DNA from 3 places in the Azospirillum largimobile genome. Region 3 is predicted to be linked to each of the others. Evidence: riboswitches for the same ligand, from Rfam matches in the RefSeq annotation. Region 3 holds a riboswitch; each other region holds the start of a gene.
The links. A riboswitch is a leader RNA that binds a small molecule or an ion and turns the genes downstream of it on or off. The one in region 3 is predicted to bind thiamine pyrophosphate.
Positions count from the first base shown of each region.

Region 1 (7,494 bases), 910 kb from region 3:
GCTGATGGGCGAGGACGAAGAGACCCCGGAGACCGCCCCGATCGCTGGCCCCGATCATGCCGACGAGGCCGCCGCAGCGTCCGTCGACGCTGCTCCCGTCCCGCCGCCGGCGAAGACGCCTGAAGCCGACCCTGAAGCCGACATGGAATCGGCTGACTCCGTCCCCGAACCCGAGCCCGAACCCGCCTCCCCTGCCCCGAGCCTGCTGGCTCCGGCGGCGAAGGACGCCGAGGATCAACCGGCGGCGGACGGTGAAACGGGCGCGGAAACCAGTGCCCCGGAACCGAAATCCGCTGTAGAGAGCGAAGCGGCAGAGGCACCGGCCCCCGAACCTGTACCTGAACCGACACCCGAGCCGGCCCCGCGGCCGGCTCCCCAACCGACGTCCACGGCGGCCGCGCAGAACACCGGCTCCTTGATGTCCCCCCCGATGCTCCAAGACGACTCAACAAACGTACACTGGAAAGGCGATCGCATGCTGGGCACGATCTTCGTCCTCAATGACCGCGGCGGCGTCGGCAAGACGCTGCTGTCCCATCACCTGATGGCGACCGCCATGCTGGAAGGCCTGCAGCTGAAGGTCGTCGAGTACGAGGTGAACGAGCGACTCGCCCGCCTGTTCGGCCCGGACGTGGTCGAACACCGCCGCATCACCCAGGATTTCATGAACATGATGGGGTCGGGCGACGGCTTCTACGAATTCTGGGACCTGATCGGGCCGGAGCTGCAGCGCGGCGGCCGCCTGTATGATTTCGGCGGCAACATCTCGCAGTGGTTCTTCAACTGGGCCGAGGTGTCGGGCTTCGACTATTACGTCGGTGACGGCGAGCGGCTGACCTTCATGGTGCCGGTGACCGTCGATCTCGCCTCGCTGTCCACCGGCATGACCACGCTGGAGCGGGTGGCGACCATCGCGCCGAAGGCGAAGCGCGTCCTGGTGGAGAACGGCTTCTCCGGCCCCTTCTCGCAGCTCGAGGACAGCCAGTATGCCCGCCGCAAGGCGGAGATGGTGGAGCGCGAGGGGCTGCAGGTCATCTCCATGTCGCCCTGCGCCGCCCCCGCCTGGGCCCGCCTGACCGGCCACCGGCTGGATCAGGTGGCGACGATGACCCGCGAGGATCTGGTGAAGCTGGGCATGACCCCGCCCGTCGCCTCCCGCTCGCTGATCATCATCCATGAATGGCTGCGCAACATGCGTCAGGCTCTGTCGCCCTACCTGCACGACGCCTTCCGCCAGACCCCGGCGACCGCCAAGGCACGCTGAGGCGCTTAACGACCCACCGGTCCGCTCTTCAAAGCCCTTCTTTCCTCTCGGGAGAAGGGCTTTCTCTTTGCCGGTCAAGGCCGCAGCGTTGCGGGCGGCGCTTGCGCTGTAGAGGTCTTCCTTCACCGCCGTCACCGATTTCACCTGATAGCCCGGCCTTGCGCTGAAGCGGCGGGTGGCGCGTTCGGCGGCCTCGCGTTCCGATTCCGCCCAAACCAGATAATCGCGTCCGCGCGCCCATTCGACAGCCAGCGGGTGGGCGGCGTCGATCTCGCCGATCTGCTGGTTCACCATGGTGACCAGCCATTCCTTGTCGCCGGGGTTGCGGCGGTCGGTCAGGATCAGGATTTGCGGACGGCGGCGGTTCTGCGCCTCGGTCAGGCGCTGATGCACCTCGACCTGCTTCTTGCGCAGTTCCACCATGTCGCGGACCAACTCTTCGATCTCGCCATGGAGGTTCTCCTCCTCCCGGTGCAGGCGGTGGATCGTCGCGTCCAGCTTGTCCAGCGTGCCGCGGACGCCGCGGACGCGCTGCCGGGCCTGCGACACCCGCTGTTCGACCGACAGCAGCACGTTGCCGAGCCATGCGCCGATGGCGATGATCCCCAGAACGATGATGAAGTTGATCATCATGTGGCGGCGCCGGATGTGACGGCGCCGGATATGGCGGAAGCGGCCTTGGCCCGCGCCGTTGCCGGGGGCTGGGGTGCGCCGCCCTTCGCACCCCCCTTACCGCCGCCGGTCCGCGCGTCGCCGCGCATGAACGACTTCTGGAAGCCCAGCTTGAAGGGAAAGGCGACGTCGACCATCTGCTTGGCCTCGTCGAAGCTGGACGCCCACACCTCCGCCACATTGGCGCAGCGCCAGATGGGGTTGACCGGCCCGCGGTCACCGGCGGCCCGCGCGGCGGCCGATGCCTTCTCCTGCGTGACGGTCGCGACGAACTTCATCAGGCCGGCCTGCGGATCGCCGACCTCATGCACGAACAGCGGCGGCTGTTCCGCCAGATCCCTGATCTGCTTTTCCGCCTTGCGGATGTCGGTTTCCAGCCGGTGGCGTTCGGAAGACTGGCTGTTGCGGCGCTGGACCAGTTGATTGACGCGGTTCTGAAGCTCGTGCGCCTCGGCATGCAGCACGTAGACGCGGTTCTCGATCTGCTCCAGACCGCTGCTCTTTTCCAGGATGTTCGGCAGGAAATCCTTCAGCATCATGGCGACCGGGACGGCGGCCAGCATGATGATGACGATGGCGATCAGGAACAGCGTCGTGTTCGACATCCGCCCGCCCGTTCTCCTCCCGAAACCCGCACCATGCGATCTGCCGGAATCGGCACGATCGGCACCGGTGCGGAGCTTCGAGGATCAACGAACAATCCAACCCCGTCAACGAATCGTCTCGGCTTCGCTCCAAATTCGTCGGAAATGTGTCAGGATGCCGCCATCTCCGCCACCCGCTTCACCGCGTCACGCACCGGCCCCGGCCGGCGTTCGTCCGCCAGGGTGGTGAACCAGTGCTCCGGCGGGTTGCGACCGGCGGCGCGGTTCCAGGTTAGGGCGCGCAGCACCGCTTCCGCCTCCGCCGTCGGCGGCACGGCAGGGTCGATCCCGTTCATCACCGCCCAGATGCCGGCCCAGCAGCGTCCGACCGACCAGGGATTATAGCCGCCGCCGCCGACCACCAGCACCCGTGGCGCCAGCGGCAGCAGGGCCGCCACCGCCTCCCACAGCGCATTGTTGGACAGTTCCAGCCGGCTCAGGGGATCTTCGGCCAGGGCGTCGGCACCGGTCTGGATCACCATAGCCTGCGGACGGAAGGCGCGGGCCAACGGCAGCACCGCCGCCTCCATCACATGCTCCATCTCGCTGTCGTTGAAGCCTGGCGGAACCGGCAGGTTGCGGGCCATGCCGCCGGCCCGATCCTCCGCCTTGCCGGTGTAGGGCCAGCGCCCGTCCTCGTGGATGGAGATGGTCAGCACCCGGTCGTCGTCGGCGAAGGCCTCCTCCACCCCGTCGCCATGGTGGGCGTCGAGGTCGACATAGAGAACCCGCTCCAGCCCATGGTCGAGCAGTTCCAGGATGCCCAGCACCGGCGCGTTGAAATAGCAGAAGCCGCTGGCCCGGTCGCGGCGCGCATGGTGCGTGCCGGCCGCCGGCGCATAGACCAGCCCGGCCGGACGGTCGCCCAGGATGCGCGCCGCCTGCAGGGCCGACCCGCTGCTGTGGGCCGGCCGCCGGTACATCTCGGCGAAGACGGGATTCTCCAGCTTGCCGAGATTGTGGCGGGCCGCCGTCGCCTCGTCCACCCGCTGCTCCGCCTCCGCCCGCTTCAGCGCGGCGATATAGTCCGCCGTGTGGAAGCGGGCCAGTTCGCGTTCGCTCGCCACATGGGTGTCGAGATAGACCTTGTCGGGCAGCCACCCCATGGCGCGGCTGAGATCGATGGCGGTCGATACGCGTGGGATCGCCAGCGGATGCTTCGGGCCATAGGTCGAGCCGCGATAGATGTCGCCGCCGATGAACAGAGGGGTGCGGAGAGGCGTGGTCAGGGGATGATCTCCATCGGTCCCGCCACAAACTAGGCGGAGCCGTGCGCCGGTCAAGCGGCACCCCGCCGCTTCCGCGCTCTGGAAGGGCCTGCGGCAATGCTTGCGGTCGCGGATCGTCCGCGCCTATAGTCGCCGCCTTCACTGGGGGGAGCCGATGGGCGGCTGAGAGGTTCCGTTGCGGAACGACCCCTGGAACCTGATCCGGTTCATGCCGGCGTAGGGATCAGTGATGCCAGACCGTACGCGCACCCTCTCCGCCCTCCCGCCATGCTTGCCGCTATGACGGCCCCGATGCCGGCGATTCCGCCGCTTTCGGTGACCGTGTCGCAGGCGCGGCTGACCTATGGCGGCATGCTGCTGTTCTCCGACCTGACGCTGGATCTGCCGGCGGGGCGGACCACCTGCCTGTTGGGACCGAGCGGCGTCGGCAAGACCACGCTTCTGCGCATCCTCGCCGGGCTGGCGGAGCCGGAGCCGCCGACCTGCGTCGCCACCGGCGACGGGCAACCCCTGGCCGGCCGCATCGCCTACATGGCGCAGCAGGACCTGCTGCTGCCCTGGCTGACGGTTCTGGACAATGTCCTGCTGGGCGACCGGCTGCGCCACCGCCGTCCCGATTCCGTGCGGGTGGAGCGTGCCCGCTCGCTGCTCCACCGCGTCGGTCTGGCGGGGCGGGAGCGCGACCGTCCGGCCGCGCTGTCCGGCGGGCAGCGCCAGCGGGTGGCGCTGGCCCGCACGCTGATGGAGGACAAGCCGCTGGTCCTGATGGACGAGCCCTTCTCCGCACTCGACGCCATCACGCGGCTTCGGCTGCAGGAGACGGCGGCGGAAACGCTGACCGGCCGCACCGTCCTGATGGTCACCCACGATCCGCTGGAGGCGCTGCGCATCGGCGACCGCCTGCATGTGATGACCGGGCGTCCCGCCGTCATGGGGCCGGCGCTGGAGCCGTCCGGCAAGGTGCCGCGCCGGGTCGACGATCCCGGATTGCTGGCGCTACAGGCGGAGCTGCTGCGGAGGCTGGCGGAATGAGGGCGCTGCTGCGCGCCTTGGTCACGCTCGCCGTGCTGGTCGCCGGCTGGCAGGTGCTGGTCTGGGCCACCGGCCTGCCGCGCTACCTGCTGCCCGGTCCGTTGGCCGTGGCCGATGCAATGCGGCGGCAGGCACCCCTGCTGTGGAGCCATGGGCTGACCACCCTGTCCGAGATCCTGATCGGGCTGGTGGCCGGGGTGGCCCTGGGCGGCGTCAGCGCGCTGCTGCTGGCGCGGTTCCGTACCGCCCAGCGCTGGCTGATGCCGCTGCTGCTGGTCAGCCAGGCGATCCCGGTTTTTGCGTTGGCGCCGCTGCTGGTGCTTTGGCTGGGCTACGGCATGGCGTCCAAGATCGCCATGGCCGTGCTGGTCATCTATTTCCCGGTGACGACCGCGCTGTTCGACGGGCTGCGCCGCACCGATCCCGGCTGGCTCGACCTTGCCCGCACCATGGGCGCCTCGCCCGCCGCGATCCTGTGGAACATCCGCCTGCCGGCCGCCCTGCCCGCCTTCTGGTCCGGCGTGCGGGTAGCCGCGGCGGTGGCGCCCATCGGCGCGGTGATCGGCGAGTGGGTCGGTTCATCCTCCGGCCTCGGCTACCTGATGCTGCACGCCAACGCCCGCATGCAGATCGACCTCCTATTCGCCGCGGTGCTGGTACTGGGGCTGTTCGCAGTGACGCTCTATGCCGCCGTCGACGCGCTGGCCCGCCGTGCCCTGCCCTGGCAACCCGATACCCAACCGGCCGAAGACGCCAATCCTTGAAGGGGAGAAAACCCGATGAAGCACCTGTTCGCCGCCGGCCTGATGGCGGCCGGCCTGATGACCGCGCTTCCTGCACTGGCCCAGGACAAGCTGTCCGTGATGCTGGACTGGTTCGTCAACCCGGACCACGCCCCACTGGTGGTGGCGCAGGAGAAGGGCTTCTTCAAGGATGCCGGTCTTGAGGTGACGCTGACCGCTCCGGCCGATCCCAACGACCCGCCGAAACTGGTCGCCGCCGGCGGCACCGACCTTGCCGTATCCTACCAGCCGCAGCTGATCCTGCAGGTGGCCGAAGGGCTGCCGCTGGTCCGTGTCGGCACCCTGGTCTCGACTCCGCTGAACTCCGTCGTCGTGCTGCGCGACGGGCCGGTGAAGACGCTGAAGGACCTCAAGGGCCGCAAGATCGGCTTCTCCATCGCGGGCTTCGAGGATGCGCTGCTGGGCGCCATGCTGGAAAAGCACGGGCTGAGCCTGAAGGACGTGGAACTGGTGAACGTCAACTTCTCGCTGTCGCCGTCGCTGCTGTCTGGTCAGGTCGATGCGGTGGTCGGCGCCTTCCGGAACTTCGAACTGAACCAGCTGGACATCGAGAAGCATCCCGGCCGCGCCTTCTATCCGGAGGAGGAAGGGGTGCCGCCCTATGACGAGCTGATCCTGGTCGCCCACAAGGCCAAGGCCAACGATCCGCGCTTCAAGCGCTTCCTGGCGGCGGTGGAGCGCGCGACGCTCTACATCCTGAACCATCCGGAGGAATCGCAGGCCGCCTTCGTCAAGGGTCGGCCGGAGTTGAACGACGAACTGAACCGCCGCGCCTGGGCCGACACGCTGCCGCGCTTCTCCCACAGCCCGGCCGCCCTGGATGCCGAACGCTACACACGCTTCGCCGAGTTCCTGAAGGAGCGCGGCCTGATCAAGGAGGTGGCGCCGGTCGACCAGTATGCGGTGGTGGTGAAGTAATCCGCGGCTTGACGAGATTGCCTTCCGGGCCGGCGGCGCGTTACCTAGAGGAAAACCGCTCCGCCGCCCAATGATCGGCGACAGCATAAATCGGGAGATGCAAGGGTATGCCGATCAAGACCATCCTGCTGCACATGGCCAACGACGACGCCCACGCCGGCCGGATGGCCGTTGCCGCAGCGCTGGCCAAGCAATTCTCCGCCCATATCCAAGCGCTCTACGTCGCCACCCCGGTGTCGATGCCGGCGGGCGCCACCGGCCGGGCTGCTTCATACGTCTTCATGGCGGAAGCCACCGCCATCGCCCATGAGAATGCCGAGCGGATCGAGCGGGAGGTGCAGCAGGCGCTGAACGGCCTGTCGTTTGACTGGACGGTCGAGGAAGGCGATCACGTCGAATTGCTGGCCGAACGGGCTTCCTACGCCGATCTGGTCGTGGTGGCGCAATCGGCGGCAGTCCGGGCGGGGGAGCGCGTGTCCCTTCACAACATCCCCGACCGCCTGCCCCTGGAGACCGCCACCCCGGTGCTGGTCCTGCCGCCGGGCCAGCCGGCGACCGCCGCCATCGGCCGGCATGTGCTGGTCGCCTGGAAGAACAGCCGCGAATCGGCCCGCGCCGTCCGCGCCGCCATGCCCTTTCTGGAGACGGCGCAATCCGTCACCGTCCTGACGGTGGAGCCGCCCGGCCAACGGAGCGACGAGGCGGCCGCGCTGGTCGACTGGCTGCACCGCCACGGCATCGCCGCCCGCCCGCAATCGGTCATCGCGTCCGGCGGCGAGGTCGGCGAGATGATCCTGTCCTGCTGTACCGACCAGGGCGCCGACCTGCTGGTGATGGGCGCCTACGGCCACTCCCGCCTCCGCGAACTGGTCCTGGGCGGCGCCACCCGCACGGTGCTGGAAGAGCTGACGCTGCCGGCTTTGATGACGCAT
Region 1 is NZ_CDRMUA020000001.1:1,250,902-1,258,395, reverse strand. Features, by position in the region: gene ACWPKK_RS05895 (hypothetical protein) at 1-1,264, shown strand, start outside; gene ACWPKK_RS05890 (hypothetical protein) at 1,894-2,541, opposite strand; gene ACWPKK_RS05885 (acetoin utilization protein AcuC) at 2,691-3,863, opposite strand; TPP riboswitch at 3,944-4,050, shown strand; gene ACWPKK_RS05880 (ABC transporter ATP-binding protein) at 4,101-4,841, shown strand; gene ACWPKK_RS05875 (ABC transporter permease) at 4,838-5,605, shown strand; gene ACWPKK_RS05870 (ABC transporter substrate-binding protein) at 5,621-6,562, shown strand; gene ACWPKK_RS05865 (universal stress protein) at 6,670-7,494, shown strand, end outside.
Region 1: it holds a riboswitch for thiamine pyrophosphate, as region 3 does, so the genes downstream of both, ACWPKK_RS05880 (ABC transporter ATP-binding protein) here and thiC (phosphomethylpyrimidine synthase ThiC) in region 3, are expected to answer to the same signal.

Region 2 (7,494 bases), on a different contig from region 3:
CGGCTGCGGTTTCGCCTGCGGTTTCACCGTCGACGGAACGGCCCCCGCCTGCGGTGCGGTGGGTGCAGCAGCGGAGGGAGCAGGCTCGGTTGCAGGAGGTGCTACCGGGGAGGCTGCCGGCGGAGTGGCGGGAGCGGCATCAGTCGGCGCTGTGGCCGGCGCTGCGGACGGAGTTGTGCCAGCACGGCGCAGAACATGGGTGAGGTTGTCGCGCACCTTGTCGGCCAGTGCCACGTCCGGTTCGGCCGCCTCGTGGAAGATTACGGTGAACAGGCGGCGTTGCGACAGCAGGAAGTTCAGCGTGACGTGCAGCTTGCCCTGGGGCATGGCGCAATCGACCGAGCCGGTGCGAAGCCAGACCGAACCGGCCTGTTCGGACGGGCTCAGGCTGACGGTCGGGGTGCCTTCGCACCGCTGCTTCATGGCGTCTGCGAAGCCGTCCGACAACTCGTCGATCCTGGCGTCCTCACCCACCGCGCGTTCCCGGATACCGCCGACGATGGGGCCGAAGCGCCATGCGACGTCGGCCGGGCGGCGCTCCTGCGGGATCTTGTCCATCGGGACCAGTTCGGCGTCATGCACGCCTGCCGCGCTCAGCAGGCTGTCCAGCCCTTCCGGAAGGCGGTTCTTCTTCTCAGCCGGGCGGCCGGCGGCGACCTTGATCGGCGGAACGTTGCCTCCCTTGTCGACGCAGGTCTTCAGGTCGCCCAGCACCTTCTTGGTGCCGGACAGCTTGAAGGCGATGCGGTCCGTGGCCGACGACACCACCAGTTCGCTGCCGCCCATCAGGGCGTTGACCAGTTCCTCGTCCTTGCCGTTGGAGACCACCAGCATGTCCGGCTGCGAAGCGATGGCCACCCGTTCGCGCTTCAGCTTCTTGTCCACCTCGATGATGACCGGCCATTCGCCGCCCTTGGGCAGGTCGGCGCCGGGGATGCCGATGCCGATGTTGGTCTCCCCCTTGGGGCTGCGGGCGAACATCAGCACATGGCCGGAGGTGAATTCCCCCTCCGCCACGCAATAGGCGAAGCTGCCGTCCTTCTTCTTGGCGGCGCCGCCGTCCCAGCTCTCGATCAGTTCGCCCGGCCCATCGGGCTTGGCCGGCGCCGCGGCACCCTGCTTCTCGGCCGGCTTATCGTTCGGCCCCTGGGCCGGCCCCTGGTTCGGCCCCTGGGCAGGCCTGGCATCCTGCGCCGGCGTACCCGGTACCACGACCTCGGCCTCCGGCACCGGCAGGCCGTAATAAACCGCGGGAGGAATGCTCGGCTCGACCGGCACCAGTTCGGCCATCGCCGGCGCCGACGCCACACCCAGCAGGAGAAGCGCGGACAGCGAAGCGGCGGAACGGGCGGTCATGACGAGGTAATCCATAGATGGTTGTGGCGGCGAAGCTATCCGCGCCCGCCCCCATCCGCAAGCCCAACCGCCCATCCTGTTGCAGGAGGCCGACACCTGTTGCACAGGACACGCAGCGGATTTGTGCTAAACGCCGAAGAAGGCCTCGCGCAGCACTTCTTCCGACAATGACGCCACCGGCCCGTCGCCCACCACGCGGCCCAGACGCAACAGGATGGCGCGCGGGGCGACCGTCAGGGCGCGCGCCGCACTCTGCTCCGCCAGCAAAACGGCGGTGCCGGCGGAGGATATGCGGCCCACCGCGGCGAAGACCTCGTCGGCCAGCTTGGGCGACAGGCCGAGCGAGGGTTCGTCCAGCAGCAGCAGGCGCGGCCGGCCCATCAGCGCGCGGCCGAGGCTCAGCATCTGCTGCTGGCCGCCGGACAGGCGCCAGGCGCTTTCCCGGCTTTTGGTCGCGAGATCGGGAAACAGGGCGAAGACACGCTCGACGTCCTGGGCGCGGTCGCGGGCGGCGGGCAGGCCGGCGACCTCCAGATTGTCGCGCACGCTCATGCCGGGGAAGACACGCCGCCCCTCCGGAACATAGCCGATGCCGCGCCGGACCCGCGCCTCCGTCGCCAGCGGCGCGAGATCGGCACCGTCGAAGCTCAACTCGCCCCGCGCCGGCACGAGGCCGAGCAGCGCCTTCAGCAGCGTCGATTTCCCCGCCCCGTTGGCGCCGAGCAGCGCCACCGTCTCGCCCGCCGCGACGCTAAGCGATACGCCGTCAAGCGCCGTCGCCCCACCATAGCCGGCGGTCAGGCCGCGGACGGACAGCAATGCACTCATGCGGTCCCCGCCCGGCCGAGATAAGCCGCCGCCACCGTCGCATCCCGGCGCACCCCGTCGGCCGGGCCGTCATAGATCACCCGCCCGCGGTCGAGGCACAGCACCCGCCCGGCCAGCGGCAGCAGGAAGCCCATGTCATGCTCCACCAGCAGGATCGCCATCCCCTCACCCGCCAGGTCGCGCAGCAGCGCGGCCAGTTCCGCCTTCTCGCCATCGGTCAGCCCGGCGGCGGGCTCGTCCAGCAGCAGGACGGCCGGACGGCGGACCAGGGCGCGCGCCAGTTCCACCCGCCGCCGCAGCGCCGCCGGCAACCCGTCGCAGCCCTGCCCGGCAAGCTCGCCGACGCCCAGCCGGTCGAGCGCCCAGCGGGCATGCGCCTCCGCCATTTCCGCGTCGGGATCGAAAGCCAGACGGGCGGCGGCCACCGCCTCCAGCACGCCGGCCCCTTCCGGCAGGATCGCCGCCTGGAAGCTGCGGGCCAGCCCGGCACGGGCCAGACGGTCGGTGCGGGCACCGGTCACGTCCCGGCCGCCGAGCCGCACCCGCCCGGCATCCGGACGCTCCAGCCCCGACAGCAGGTTGATGACCGTGGTCTTGCCCGACCCATTGGGGCCGATCAGCCCGGTGATGCCGCCGGGCCGCAACTCCAGCGACACGCCATCCACCGCGCGCACGCCGCCGAAGGACTTGGCCAGCCCCTCCACCGTCAGCCCGTCCACGGAAACGGACGGCGCCGGCTCGCGCGCTTCCGGCAAGGCACGGGCGGGGCGGCCGAACAGACGTCCGGCGGCGCGGTCCAGCAGCCCGGTCAGACCGTCGGGCGCCAGCAGAACGGTCAGCAGCAGGGCCATTCCGTAGACGACCAGATAGCCGCGCTCCAGGAAGCGGAACCATTCCGGCAGATGCAGCAGCAGCACCGCGCCCAGCACCGCACCGGCCATCCGCCCCCGCCCGCCGACGATGGCGATGGTGAGGATGGAGACCATGACCGGGAACTCCAGCACCTCCGGCGAGACGACGCGCTGGGTGTGGACCGCCAGCGCTCCGGCCGCTCCGGCGAACAGGGCGCTGATGCCGAAGGCGGTCAGCCGCAGCCGCCCGACGTCGAGCCCCAACGTTCCCGCCGCCAGCGGATCGTCGCGCAGCATCGTCAACGACCGCCCGAGCCGCCCGCGCGCCAGCCACCACCCCACCAGCCCGCCCAGCGCCACCAGCCCCCAGACCAGCCCCGCCATCGGCAGGCCGCGCGGCACCATCCAGCCGAACAGCACCACAGCCGGCACCCCGGCCAGCCCGTTGGAGCCGCCGGTCAGTTCGGGCAGGTTGACCGCCAGCAGATGCAGCACCTGCGCGATGCCCAGCGTCGCCAAGGCGAAATAGTGCGACTCCAGCCGCAGCACCGCCAGCCCGACCGGCAGGGCCAGCAGAAGCGGCACCAGCATCGACAGCGGAAAGGTCGCCTCGAAGCCAAGGCCATAGCGGCTGCCGAGGATGCCCGTCACATAGGCGCCGACGCCGAAGAAGGCGCCCTGCGCCAGCGACAGCGCTCCGCCGAGGCCGAAGACGATCTGAAATCCGAAAGTCGCCAGCGCATAGACGCCGGCGACGGTCAGGACGCGCAGGCCGTAGGGGGAGGCGAAGGCGAGCGCGTAGACAAGGAGAGCGAGGGCACCAATCCCCAATACGACACTCTCCACCCCGGCATAGCCCCCTCTCCCCCCCGCTCTCGCGCAAACGAAGTTTGCGCTGACGCGACAGGCGGACCATAGGTCCGCCGAAAGCGGGGAGAGGGTTGGGGTGAGGGGGACGCGCCGCGAGGATCGTCCGGCAAGCGGAACCCCCTCACCCTGACCCTCTCCCCGGGGGGGAGAGGGGATATTTGCCGGGGAGAGCGGATCAGCCACGGCGCCGCACCGCTTCGCCGAACAGGCCTTGCGGCCGCAGCACCAGGATCGCCAGCAGCGTCAGATACAGCGCCCCCAGCGCCGCCGGGTACGAGAGCACCGACGACACCCCCACCTCGAACAGCGCGATCAGCAGCGCCCCCACCACGGCCCCCGGCACGGAGCCCCAGCCGCCGATGGTCACGGCGATGTAGGCCTTCAAAATCAGGTCCCCGCCCGCGGTCGGCGTGACGAAATAGCGGTTGGCCAGCAGCAGCCCGGCCGCCCCGGCGCAGGCGGCCCCGATGGCGAAGGTCACCAGGATCATCGCGGTGACCGGCACGCCGCAAGCACGCGCCATCTCCGGGTCCTGCGCCGTGGCGCGCAGACGGCGGCCCAGCTGCGTGCGGGCGAACACCCATTGCTGCGCGCCGATCAGCAGCGCCGCCACCGCGACGATGGCGAGCGACTGCTCGGGAACCGCCAGCCCGCCGATGTAAAGCGTGTCGTCGCCGAACAGCGGCGGCGCGGCGCGCGGCTCCGGCCCGAACAGGATGGCGGCGCCGTTCTGCAGGATGATGCCGATGGCGATGGTGCTGATGAAGACCGACACTGGCGGCCGGCGGCGCAGCGGCAGATAGGCCGCCAGCGCCAGCAGCAGCCCCAGCGCCGCCATCAGCGCCAGCACCACCGGCAGCAGGGCGATGCCCGGCAGCGGGATCAGCGGCGCCAGCGCCACCGCCAGCAGCCCGCCGGCCATGACAAGATCGCCTTGGGCGAAATTCACCGCCGAGGTGGCGTTCAGCACCAGCACGAAGCCCAGCGCCACCAGCGCATAGGCCGCCCCCAGCGCCACGCCGTTGACCAGCAGTTGAAGCGCCGCCATCCGCTCACTTCGCCGCAAGCGCGGGGTTGTCGTACCGCTTCACCAGCACCGGCACGCGGCTGGCCCCGTCATAGCAGACGATGACGGCGGAATGGGCCATGTTGCCCTTGCCGTCGGACTTGTAGGTCATGGCGAGGCCCTTTAAGCTCTCCGACGACAGAGCTTTGCGGATGGCGTCGGGGCTGCGGGCGCCGGCCTTCACCGCCTCCAGCACCATCGTCATGCCGTCATACTGGCCGAGCGCGAAGGCGTCCGGCTCCTTGCCGAAGGCGGCGCGATAGGCCTCGGTGAAGGCCTTGACCTCCGGCGTGTCGCCGGAGATGGGCGAGGCCGCGGTCTCGGCACAAACGCGCTTCAACTCCGCCGGCTCCAGCAGGGCCGCCGTGCTCGGCTGATGCATGGCGGAGCCGGCGACGATGGGCACGGCCACCCCGCTGGACGCCGCCTGCCGCAGCAGCAGCGCGGTCGGGCCGGAATGCAGGTGCAGGACCAGCACGTCGGGCTTCGCGGCCAGCGCCTTGGTCAGCACCGGCAGAAGGTCCTTGGCTGCCGGGTCCACCCCCTCCTCGAACACCGGGGTCACACCCAGCGCCTTGAAGGCGGCGTCGAGATGGGCCTTGCCGCTCTGCCCGTAGGCGGTGGTCTGATAGATGACGGCCGGCTGCCGCTTGCCCAACTCCTCCACCACATAGCGGGCGTGGGCGGCCTTGGTCACGGCATCGCCGGGGAAAAAGCGAAAGACCCAAGGGTTGCCTTGCTCGGTGATCGAGGCGGTGCCCGACACGGTGACCAGCGGCAGCTTCAACTCCTGCGCCAGCGGCAGCATCGCCAGCATCTGGGTGCCAAGCATGCTGGCGGCGACCGCCCCGACCGTGCCGCTGCCGGCCGCCCGCTCCAGCGCCGTCACCGCCGCCTCGGGCGAGGTGCCGGTGTCGACGACCTCCGATGCGATGGCGACGCCGGCCGGGGTCTGCTTCAGCGCCAGGACCGCGCCGTTGCGCTGGCTGGTTCCCTCCAGCGATAGGAAGCCGGTCAGCGGCACCAGCACCGGAAAGGACAGCGTGTCGTCGGCCCGCGCGGCGGACGACAGGCAGGAGGATGCGGCCAGCAGGCCGATCAGAAGGGGAAGCGCGCGCCGCATGACCGAAAACTCCTCAACACGCGCCGGCGAGCGAAGCGACGCGGAGGGGACGGGGCATTTGCAGCAGTTCCGTCGGATTCCGGTCGGCTCCCTTCGCCGGCATGACCCGGATCAGGTTCGATGGGTGTTGTCTCAGCCCCCGCATCCGCCGATCTGGCGAAGGCAGGGGCACCCCAGCCGTGAACAGGCGGCGAGAGTGTCGCCGCCGGGCCTGTCCTGTCAAGAACCCAGCCGGCGGCGCGCCACCACGGTTTCACGATGCAGGATATAGAGCCCGCTGCCGATGATGACCATGGCGCCAAGCAGCACCGGCGCGGTCGGCAGGTCGCCGAACACCATCCAGCCGAACAGGCTGGCCCAGACCATGCCGGTATATTCGAACGGCGCCACCACGGCCGGCGGCGCACGGCGGAAGGCCTGGGTCAGCAGCACCTGCGCCCCGGCGCCGATCGCGCCGACCAGCGCCATCAGACCGAGCGCGTAGGCGGTCGGCGCCGTCCAGACGGGAACCGTCAGCGCGCCGCTGACCACCGTCGTCGTCAGCAGCAGATAGAGCACGATCGACGCGCTGGTCTCCGTCCGCGACAGGCCGCGCACGGCGAGCGCCGCCAGCGCATAGAACAAGGCGGCGCACAGCCCGACCAGAACCGGCACCAGCGGCGCCCCCGCCGATGGCTGCGCCATCACCACCACGCCGCCGAATCCGACCACCACCGCGACCCAGCGGCGCCAGCCCACCGGCTCCCCCAGAAGCGGGGCGGACAGCGCGGTGATGAACAGTGGCCCGGCGAAGCTCAGCACATAGACGTCGGCCAGCGGCAGCTCGCGGAACGCATAGAAGAAGCATCCCATGGAGATCAGCCCGGCGAAGGCCCGCCAGACATGGCCCCAGGGCCGCCGGGTCCGCATCGCCGCGATCCCGCCGCCCCGCCACAGCGTGTAGCCGCCCACAAGAAGGAAAGCGACCAGCGAGCGCACGAACATCAGCTGCGGCACCGGGTAGTCGGCGGTCAGGAACTTGATCAGCGTGTCCATCGCCGCGAACAGCAGGATCGCACCCAGGAAGCAGCCGACGGCATAGGGGACCGAATCGGCCTCGGCTGGCAGCAGGTCGGCGGTCTCGGCGTCGGTCATGGGATCGGTTCGGAACGGCAATGGCTGGGACTGCCCACATTATGGGCAAACGCCTCTGCGTCCCAATGCCGCAACCGCAGGTCTGGTAGGCGTGGGGTTTTGTTAAGCGTCGGCTGACGGTGCCCCCACCCTAACCCTCCCCCGCTGGGCGGGGGAGGGGACAAGCGCTTGTTCGGGAAGGCAGCAGCAGTCCCTCCCCCGCCCAGCGGGGGAGGTTAGGTGGGGGTAATCGAAGCCAGCACTCCCCATCCCCTCACCGCGTCAAA
Region 2 is NZ_CDRMUA020000002.1:347,453-354,946, reverse strand. Features, by position in the region: gene ACWPKK_RS15015 (hypothetical protein) at 1-1,356, opposite strand, end outside; gene ACWPKK_RS15010 (ABC transporter ATP-binding protein) at 1,483-2,184, opposite strand; gene ACWPKK_RS15005 (branched-chain amino acid ABC transporter ATP-binding protein/permease) at 2,181-3,866, opposite strand; gene ACWPKK_RS15000 (branched-chain amino acid ABC transporter permease) at 4,081-4,953, opposite strand; gene ACWPKK_RS14995 (ABC transporter substrate-binding protein) at 4,958-6,094, opposite strand; TPP riboswitch at 6,166-6,280, opposite strand; gene ACWPKK_RS14990 (DMT family transporter) at 6,314-7,228, opposite strand; gene ACWPKK_RS14985 ((2Fe-2S) ferredoxin domain-containing protein) at 7,482-7,494, opposite strand, start outside.
Region 2: it holds a riboswitch for thiamine pyrophosphate, as region 3 does, so the genes downstream of both, ACWPKK_RS14995 (ABC transporter substrate-binding protein) here and thiC (phosphomethylpyrimidine synthase ThiC) in region 3, are expected to answer to the same signal.

Region 3 (7,494 bases):
TCGAGCCGCCTGCGCGTGGCAGGTGGTGCCCTGACCATGACCGTCACCGCCCTGGTCTGGGCCGACACCGACGAGCCGCGCATCGCCACCGTCAGCTTCGTGCTGGCCGGGCGCCGGCTGGTCACCATCCACGACATCGATCCGCAGGCCCTGCTGGCCTTCCGCCGCCGTGCCACCCATGGGCAGGTGTCCGCCTCCCGTGGCGAACTGGTTCTGGCGGCGCTGGTGGACGGGATGGTCGACCGTACCTCTGCCGTGCTGCGGCGGACCGGGGTGGAGTTGGACGTACTGAACCGCCGCTTCTTCCGTGGCCGCAAGCTGCGCTCCCGCGGCGAGACGCTGGACGATGCCCAGACGCTGAAGCGCATCGGCCATGCCGGCCACCTGATCGGCAAGGCGCGCATCAGCCTGGCCAGCCTGTCGCGCATGACCGATTTCCTGGCGCGCGGCGACGGCTGGAACCCTGGCAAGGCGACGAGGCGCTGGGCCAAGACGACGCTGCAGGATTTGCGCGGGCTCGACCAGTATGCCCGTTTCCTGGCCGGCAAGGTCGCGTTGGCGCTGGACACGGCGCTGGGCCAGATCAATGTGGAGCAGAACGAGATCGTCAAGATCGTCTCGGTCCTGACCGTCCTTCTGTTCCCGCCGACCCTGGTCGCCAGCATCGGCGGCATGAATTTCGAAGAGATGCCGGGGACCGACTCGCTGTTCGGCTATCCAAGCGCCCTGGGGCTGCTGCTGCTGTCGGCACTGCTGCCGATGATCTATGTCCGTCTGAAACGCTGGATGTGACGCGGTATCCATACAGTGTGGCTTGCGGATCGTCCGCGGTTCTTTCCTTTTGACAGGGGCCGCCCGTCCCGGCAGGATGGGCGCATTCCAGGGGGGTCCCGACAGGGGGCTGAGATACCAACGGCCGGACGGCGCCAAGCGTCTCCGGCAGCGTGGTGACCCTTCGAACCTGATCCGGGTCATACCGGCGAAGGGAGGGACCTCGTGACGGGCCGAAAACAGGCCCCGTCCGGCCGTAGCAACGCCCGCAGTGGGGAATGCCCATAGTGATGGGCGCCCGAATTGGGGAACGGCCCGCACGAAGACACCGAACCTCCGTCCGCAGTCCCGGGTTTGTCCGCCTAACTCCGACGGAGAAACCCAATGCCAAAGGACTTCAACGAAACCGCCATCCGCATTTCGACCGGCCCGTTGCCGTCGTCGCGGAAAGTTTATGTGCCGGGTACGCGCTTTCCCGACCTGCGGGTTGCACTGCGCGAAATCGCGTTGTCGGGCGGCGAGCCGCCGCTGACCGTCTATGACGCTTCCGGACCCTACACCGACGAAGCCGTGGCGATCGATGTGCGGGCAGGGCTGGCCAAGCATCGCCGCGACTGGATCCTGGCCCGTGGCGATGTGGAGACCACCGACAGCGGCGTGCTGCGCGCCAAGGGCGGCGGGGCCGTCACGCAGATGGCCTATGCCCGCGCCGGCATCGTCACCGCGGAGATGGAATACATCGCCGTCCGCGAGAATCTCGGCCGCGCTGCGGCGCTGGAAGCAGCCCTCGACGGTGAGGATTTCGGGGCCGAGATTCCCGACTTCATCACCCCGAAATTCGTCCGCGACGAGGTGGCGCGCGGGCGGGCGATCATCCCCTCCAACGTCAATCACCCCGAGTCGGAGCCGATGATCATCGGCCGGAACTTCCTGACCAAGATCAACGCCAACATCGGCAACTCCGCCGTGACCTCCTCGATCGAGGAGGAGGTGGAGAAGATGGTCTGGTCGATCCGCTGGGGGGCCGACACCGTGATGGATCTCTCCACCGGCGCCGACATCCACCAGACCCGCGAATGGATCCTGCGCAACTCCCCGGTTCCCATCGGCACGGTGCCGATCTATCAGGCGCTGGAGAAGGTGAAGGGCAGGGCCGAGGACCTGACCTGGGAGCTGTTCCGCGACACGCTGATCGAGCAGGCGGAGCAGGGCGTTGATTACTTCACCATCCATGCCGGCCTGCGGCTGGCCCATATCCCCCTGACCGCCAAGCGGGTGACCGGCATCGTTTCGCGCGGCGGCTCGATCATCGCCAAATGGTGCCTGGCGCATCACCGCGAGAGCTTCCTCTACGACCATTTCGCCGACATCGTCGAGATCTGCCGCACATATGACGTGGCCCTCTCGATGGGCGACGGGTTGCGGCCGGGCAGCCAGGCCGACGCCAACGATGCCGCCCAGTTCGCCGAGTTGGAGACCCTGGGTGAGCTGACCAAGATCGCCTGGGCGCGTGACGTGCAGGTGATGATCGAAGGGCCGGGCCATGTGCCCATGCACAAGATCAAGCACAATGTCGAAAAGCAGCTGGCTCTGTGCGGCGAGGCGCCCTTCTACACGCTGGGGCCCCTGGTGACCGACATCGCGCCGGGCTACGACCACATCACCAGCGCCATCGGTGCGGCGATGATCGGCTGGTTCGGGACGGCGATGCTCTGCTACGTCACGCCGAAGGAGCATCTGGGTCTGCCCGACCGCGACGACGTGAAGGCCGGCGTCATCGCCTACAAGATCGCCGCCCATGCCGCGGATCTCGCCAAGGGTCATCCCGCGGCCCGGCTGCGCGACGACGCCATGTCGCGTGCCCGCTTCTCCTTCCGCTGGCGCGACCAGTTCGCCCTGTCGCTCGATCCTGAGACGGCGATGGCCTACCACGACGAGACCCTGCCGGCGGAGGGAGCGAAGACCGCGCATTTCTGTTCGATGTGCGGGCCGAAATTCTGTTCGATGAAGATCACGCAGGAAATCCGCGACGCCGCGGAGTCCGGCATGGCCGAGATGTCGCAGAAGTTCCGCGAGTCGGGCGGGGAAATTTACCAGCCGGCGGGGTGAGTGAGTTCGAGAAGTTAGACCCCCACCTTGATCCTCCCCCGCTGGGCGGGGGAGGAAATTGGACCTTTGTTGGCGTGCAGCGGAAGTCCCTCCCCCGCCCAGCGGGGGAGGTTAGGTGGGGGTCTAACGCCCCCTCACCCCGCGTACCTGATCTCCAGCACCTCCACCTGCTCCATCCCCGCCGGCGTGCGGACGTCCACAATGTCGCCTTCCCGCGCCTTCAACAGCGCGCGGGCGATGGGGGAAATCCAGCTGACATGGCCGCGGTCGGGATCGACCTCGTCGGCGCCGACGATGGTGATGGTGTTCTCGGATCCGTCCTCGCGGGCATAGGTGACGGTGGCGCCGAAGAAGACCTGTTCCCGGTTCTTCTGGTCCTGCGGATTGACCACCACCGCCGACTCCAGCCGCTTGTTCAGGAAGCGGATGCGACGGTCGATCTCGCGCAGGCGTTTCTTGCCATAGAGATAATCGCCGTTCTCCGACCGGTCGCCGTTGCCGGCGGCCCAGGACACCACCTCCACCACCTTCGGCCGCTCCACCCGCAGAAGGTGGCGCAGTTCCTCCTGCATGCGCTGGAAGCCGGGCGGGGTCATGTAGTTCTTGAAGCCCTGCGGTAGCGGTGCCGGATCTTCGAGATCGTCGTCGTCAGGCGTGTCGTTCTCGCGGGTGAAGGCCTTGCTCATGGTCCGACCTGTCCTGTGGCAGGGAGATAACGTCCGGGAAAAGGAAAAGGCGCCTCGCGGCGCCTTTTCCCGTTCCAGAGGGCCCGAAGGGCCGTTCGGCTTACCGCTTCCACCAGCCGCGACGCGGCTTCGCGGAGGCATCACCGTTGTCGCCGGCCGCAGCAGGAGCCGCAGCAGGTTCCGAAGCGGCTGCCGGAGCCGGCTCGGGCGCTGCCGGGGCGGCGGCGGGAGCGGCTTCGGCCGGAGCCTCGGCAGCGGCCTTGCGCTTGCGCGACCCCTTCTTGGCCGGAGCCGTGTCGGTCGCGACCTCAGCCGGGGCTTCCGCGGCGGCGGCCTTGCGCTTGCGGCCCTTGGCCGGCACTTCGGCGACGGCAGGTGCGGCGGCGGGAGCGGCCTCGACCGGAGCCTCGGCAGCGGCCTTGCGCTTGCGCGACGCCTTCTTGGCCGGAGCCTGCTCCGTCACCGGCTCGGCCGCAGCTTGCGCCGGGGCTTCCACCGGAGCGGCGGCCTTGCGCTTGCGGCCCTTTGCCGGCGCTTCGGCGACCGCCGGGGCGGCCTCGACCGGGGCTTCGGCAGCGGCCTTGCGCTTGCGCGACGCCTTCTTGGCCGGAGCCTTCTCGGCGGCGGCTTCGGCCGGGGCCGGAGCGGTCACCGGCGGCTCGGTCGCAGGCACCGGAACCGGAGCCTCTTCCGTGACGGGTGCCGGAGCGCTCTCGCCGGCCAGGATCCAGTCGAGGTCGGACGCCTCGACCGGAGCCTGAACAGGAGCGGCTTCGGCCGGAGCGGCAGGAGACTGGTCGGCAGCGGTCTCCTCGCCGCCCTCCAGCCCTTCCGCACCCTCGCGGCGCGACCGGCGGCGACCACCGCGCTTGCCGCGGCGACGCTTCTTACGGCCTTCGCCGTTGCGATCGCCGGCATCGGCGCCGGTCTCCTCGTCGCCTTCGCCTTCGCCCTCGCCCTCGTCCTCATCCGAGTCGTCGTCTTCGGCCGGCTCGGAGATGGCAGCGCCGGGGATGGCCTCGGCGGCAACCGGCAGGCCGGTCTCGGCAGCCTCGTCGCCCGTCTCGTCGGATTCCTCGGCGTCCTCGCCCGCACCGGCGGTCTCGCCTTCGACGCGGCCTTCCTCGCGGTCACGGCCACGGCCACGGCGGCGACGGCGGCGGCGGCGGCGATCCTCGCCATTGCCATCGCCATTGGCGCCGTTGGTCTCGACGCGCTCGTCGGTCTCCTCGGCCTGGGCGGTCTCGACGTCGGCCTCCTCCTCGACCGGCTCGACGACCGGTTCGGCGGCGAGCGCACGATCGGTCTCGGCCATGACGCGGTCGGCGCTGACCAGCGGGCCGTCCTCGTCGGGCAGGCGGGCCTTGTTGCGCTCCAGACGGTGGTCCGGGGCGATCAGGCCGTCGTCGGCCTGGACCATGACGTGGAAGCTGTGACGCTCCTCGATCTTGGCCAGCTCACCGCGCTTCTGGTTGAGGATGTAGAGCGCGATGGAGGTCGGGACGTAGATGGTGATCTCCGACGACCGCTTGCGGATGCCCTCTTCCTCGATGGCGCGCAGGACGTGCAGCGAGGCGGATTCGACCGAGCGGACGACGCCGGTGCCCGAGCAGTGCGGGCAGCGCTCGAAGTTGGTCTCCAGCAGCGACGGGCGCAGACGCTGGCGCGACAGCTCCAGGAGGCCGAAGGCGGAGATGCGGCCGAGCTGGATGCGTGCCCGGTCGTTCTTCATCGCCTCCTTCATGCGGCGCTCGACGGCGGCGTTGTTCCGCGGCTCCTCCATGTCGATGAAGTCGATGACGATCAGGCCGGCCAGATCGCGCAGACGCAGCTGGCGCGCCACCTCGTCGGCGGCCTCCAGGTTGGTCTTGTAGGCGGTTTCCTCGATGTTGCGCTCGCGGGTCGACTTGCCGGAGTTGACGTCGATGGAGACCAGCGCCTCGGTCGGGTTGATGACGATGTAGCCGCCGGAACGCAGCTGCACCACCGGGCTGTGGATGGCGTCGATCTGGGTTTCCACCTGATAACGGTGGAACAGCGGGATCTGGCTGTCGCGGTACAGCTGGACGCGCTGGGAATGGCCCGGCATCAGCATGTCCATGAACTCGCGCGCCGTGCGGAAGCCGGCCTCGCCCTCGACCCAGATCTCGTCGATGTCGTTGGAGTACAGATCGCGGATCGACCGCTTGATCAGGTTCGCCTCTTCATAGATGAGGCAGGGCGCCGACGACTTCAGCGTCTGTTCGCGGATGTCGTCCCACAGGCGCAGGAGATATTCCAGGTCGCGCTTGATCTCGGGCTTGGAACGCTCCAGCCCGGCGGTGCGCAGGATGACCGCCATGCCGTCGGGAATGTCGAGATCCGACAGGATTTCCTTCAGGCGCTTGCGGTCGGCCGGGTTGGTGATCTTGCGGGAAATCCCGCCACCGCGCCCGGTGTTGGGCATCAGCACGCAGTAGCGGCCGGGCAGCGACAGGTAAGTGGTCAGGGCGGCACCCTTGTTGCCGCGCTCCTCCTTCGTCACCTGCACCAGCAGGACCTGCCGGCGCTTCACCACTTCCTGAATCTTGTAGGAGCGCAACGGGCGCGAGCGGCGGCGCTGGGTCTCGACCTCTTCATCCTCGTCGCCGCCGACCATGTCGGGGGCGTCGGCGGACTGGGCTGCATCCTGGGCGGAGGCCTCGGATGGGGCGGCCTGCCCCTCGGAACCGGTCTCGTCGGCGCCGTTCTCGTCCTCGCCGTCCTCGTCGCCGGCATCCTCGTCGGACGCCTCCGGCGCGATGGGGGAGGGCATCGGCGACCATTCCTCGACCACCTGCTCGGGGCGGATCGGCTCGCCCATCACGGCGCCGTCGGCGGCGGCCTCGGCCCGGGCTTCCGCCTGCTCCTCCAGCCGGCGCTCTTCGGCCAGCAGGGCTTCGCGGTCGGCGACGGGGATGCGGTAATAGTCGGGATGGATTTCGGAGAAGGCGAGGAAGCCGTGGCGGTTGCCGCCATATTCCACGAAGGCCGCCTGGAGCGAAGGCTCGACCCGCGTCACTTTCGCGAGGTAGATGTTGCCCTTCAGCTGCTTGCGGCTGGCGATCTCGAAGTCGAGTTCTTCCAGCCGGTTACCATTGACCACGGCGACCCGGGTTTCTTCCGGGTGCGTGGCGTCCACCAGCATGCGCTTGGCCATATACGGTCCTCAACGGCGCGACCCAGGGAACCCGCGCGACCGGTCGGGCCGCCTGGACGCAGCGTCTGTTGTGGGCGAAGCATACGGCACGACGGACCGGAACCGCCGAACGGCGCTGACGAGAGCAGCCAGGACGGCCCGGTCGACACGCGCCGGGCTGCCGCCTTGCGGCCACAGCCAGCTTCGAGGTTTCGTCCTCTCACCGCCAATCCGAACGCGCCACCCCGCGACGTCCCTCCGGCGCGGATGGCCGGACAGGCGGTGTCGGAGGCGACGCCGCAGCCCCTGGGACGGCCCCGTAACCGGCGATCGGCTGACCTCCGGATCGATGGAATCGAGTTCCGGGGATCAGCGAATCGGCGCTCACCTTGGGAGTCCGACCCGAATCTGGCGAATTGCGGTCTGTCGCAAAGATACCATAGACAAGCGATCCCTCTTGCACAACGCGGAAATGCGCCGATTCGGCGAACAAGTTCGTCCCGGGGAAGCGTAAGCGCGACTTTCCCCCGGAACCGCGAGTCGGGCTGCTGCCGGGATGGCCGCGGCGGCCGGGCTGCGGGGCACTGTTGCAGGAACGGCACCCCGGCCCGGAATTGAAGCCGGCTGTGACGTTCCGCGTTGAAGGCGTTGAATTGGCTAGGCTATAGCTGATCGTCCGCCCGCCGTCCGCCACCGGGGAGACACGATGCAACGGCCGCCCAGCCTGCCGACCGCCGCCATGCCCGACCGCCTGCCGGCCGTCGCCCATCC
Region 3 is NZ_CDRMUA020000001.1:345,786-353,279, forward strand. Features, by position in the region: gene ACWPKK_RS01625 (magnesium transporter CorA family protein) at 1-792, shown strand, start outside; TPP riboswitch at 872-1,005, shown strand; gene thiC (phosphomethylpyrimidine synthase ThiC) at 1,156-2,880, shown strand; gene greB (transcription elongation factor GreB) at 3,015-3,566, opposite strand; gene ACWPKK_RS01640 (Rne/Rng family ribonuclease) at 3,667-6,744, opposite strand; gene ACWPKK_RS01645 (N-acetylmuramoyl-L-alanine amidase) at 7,430-7,494, shown strand, end outside.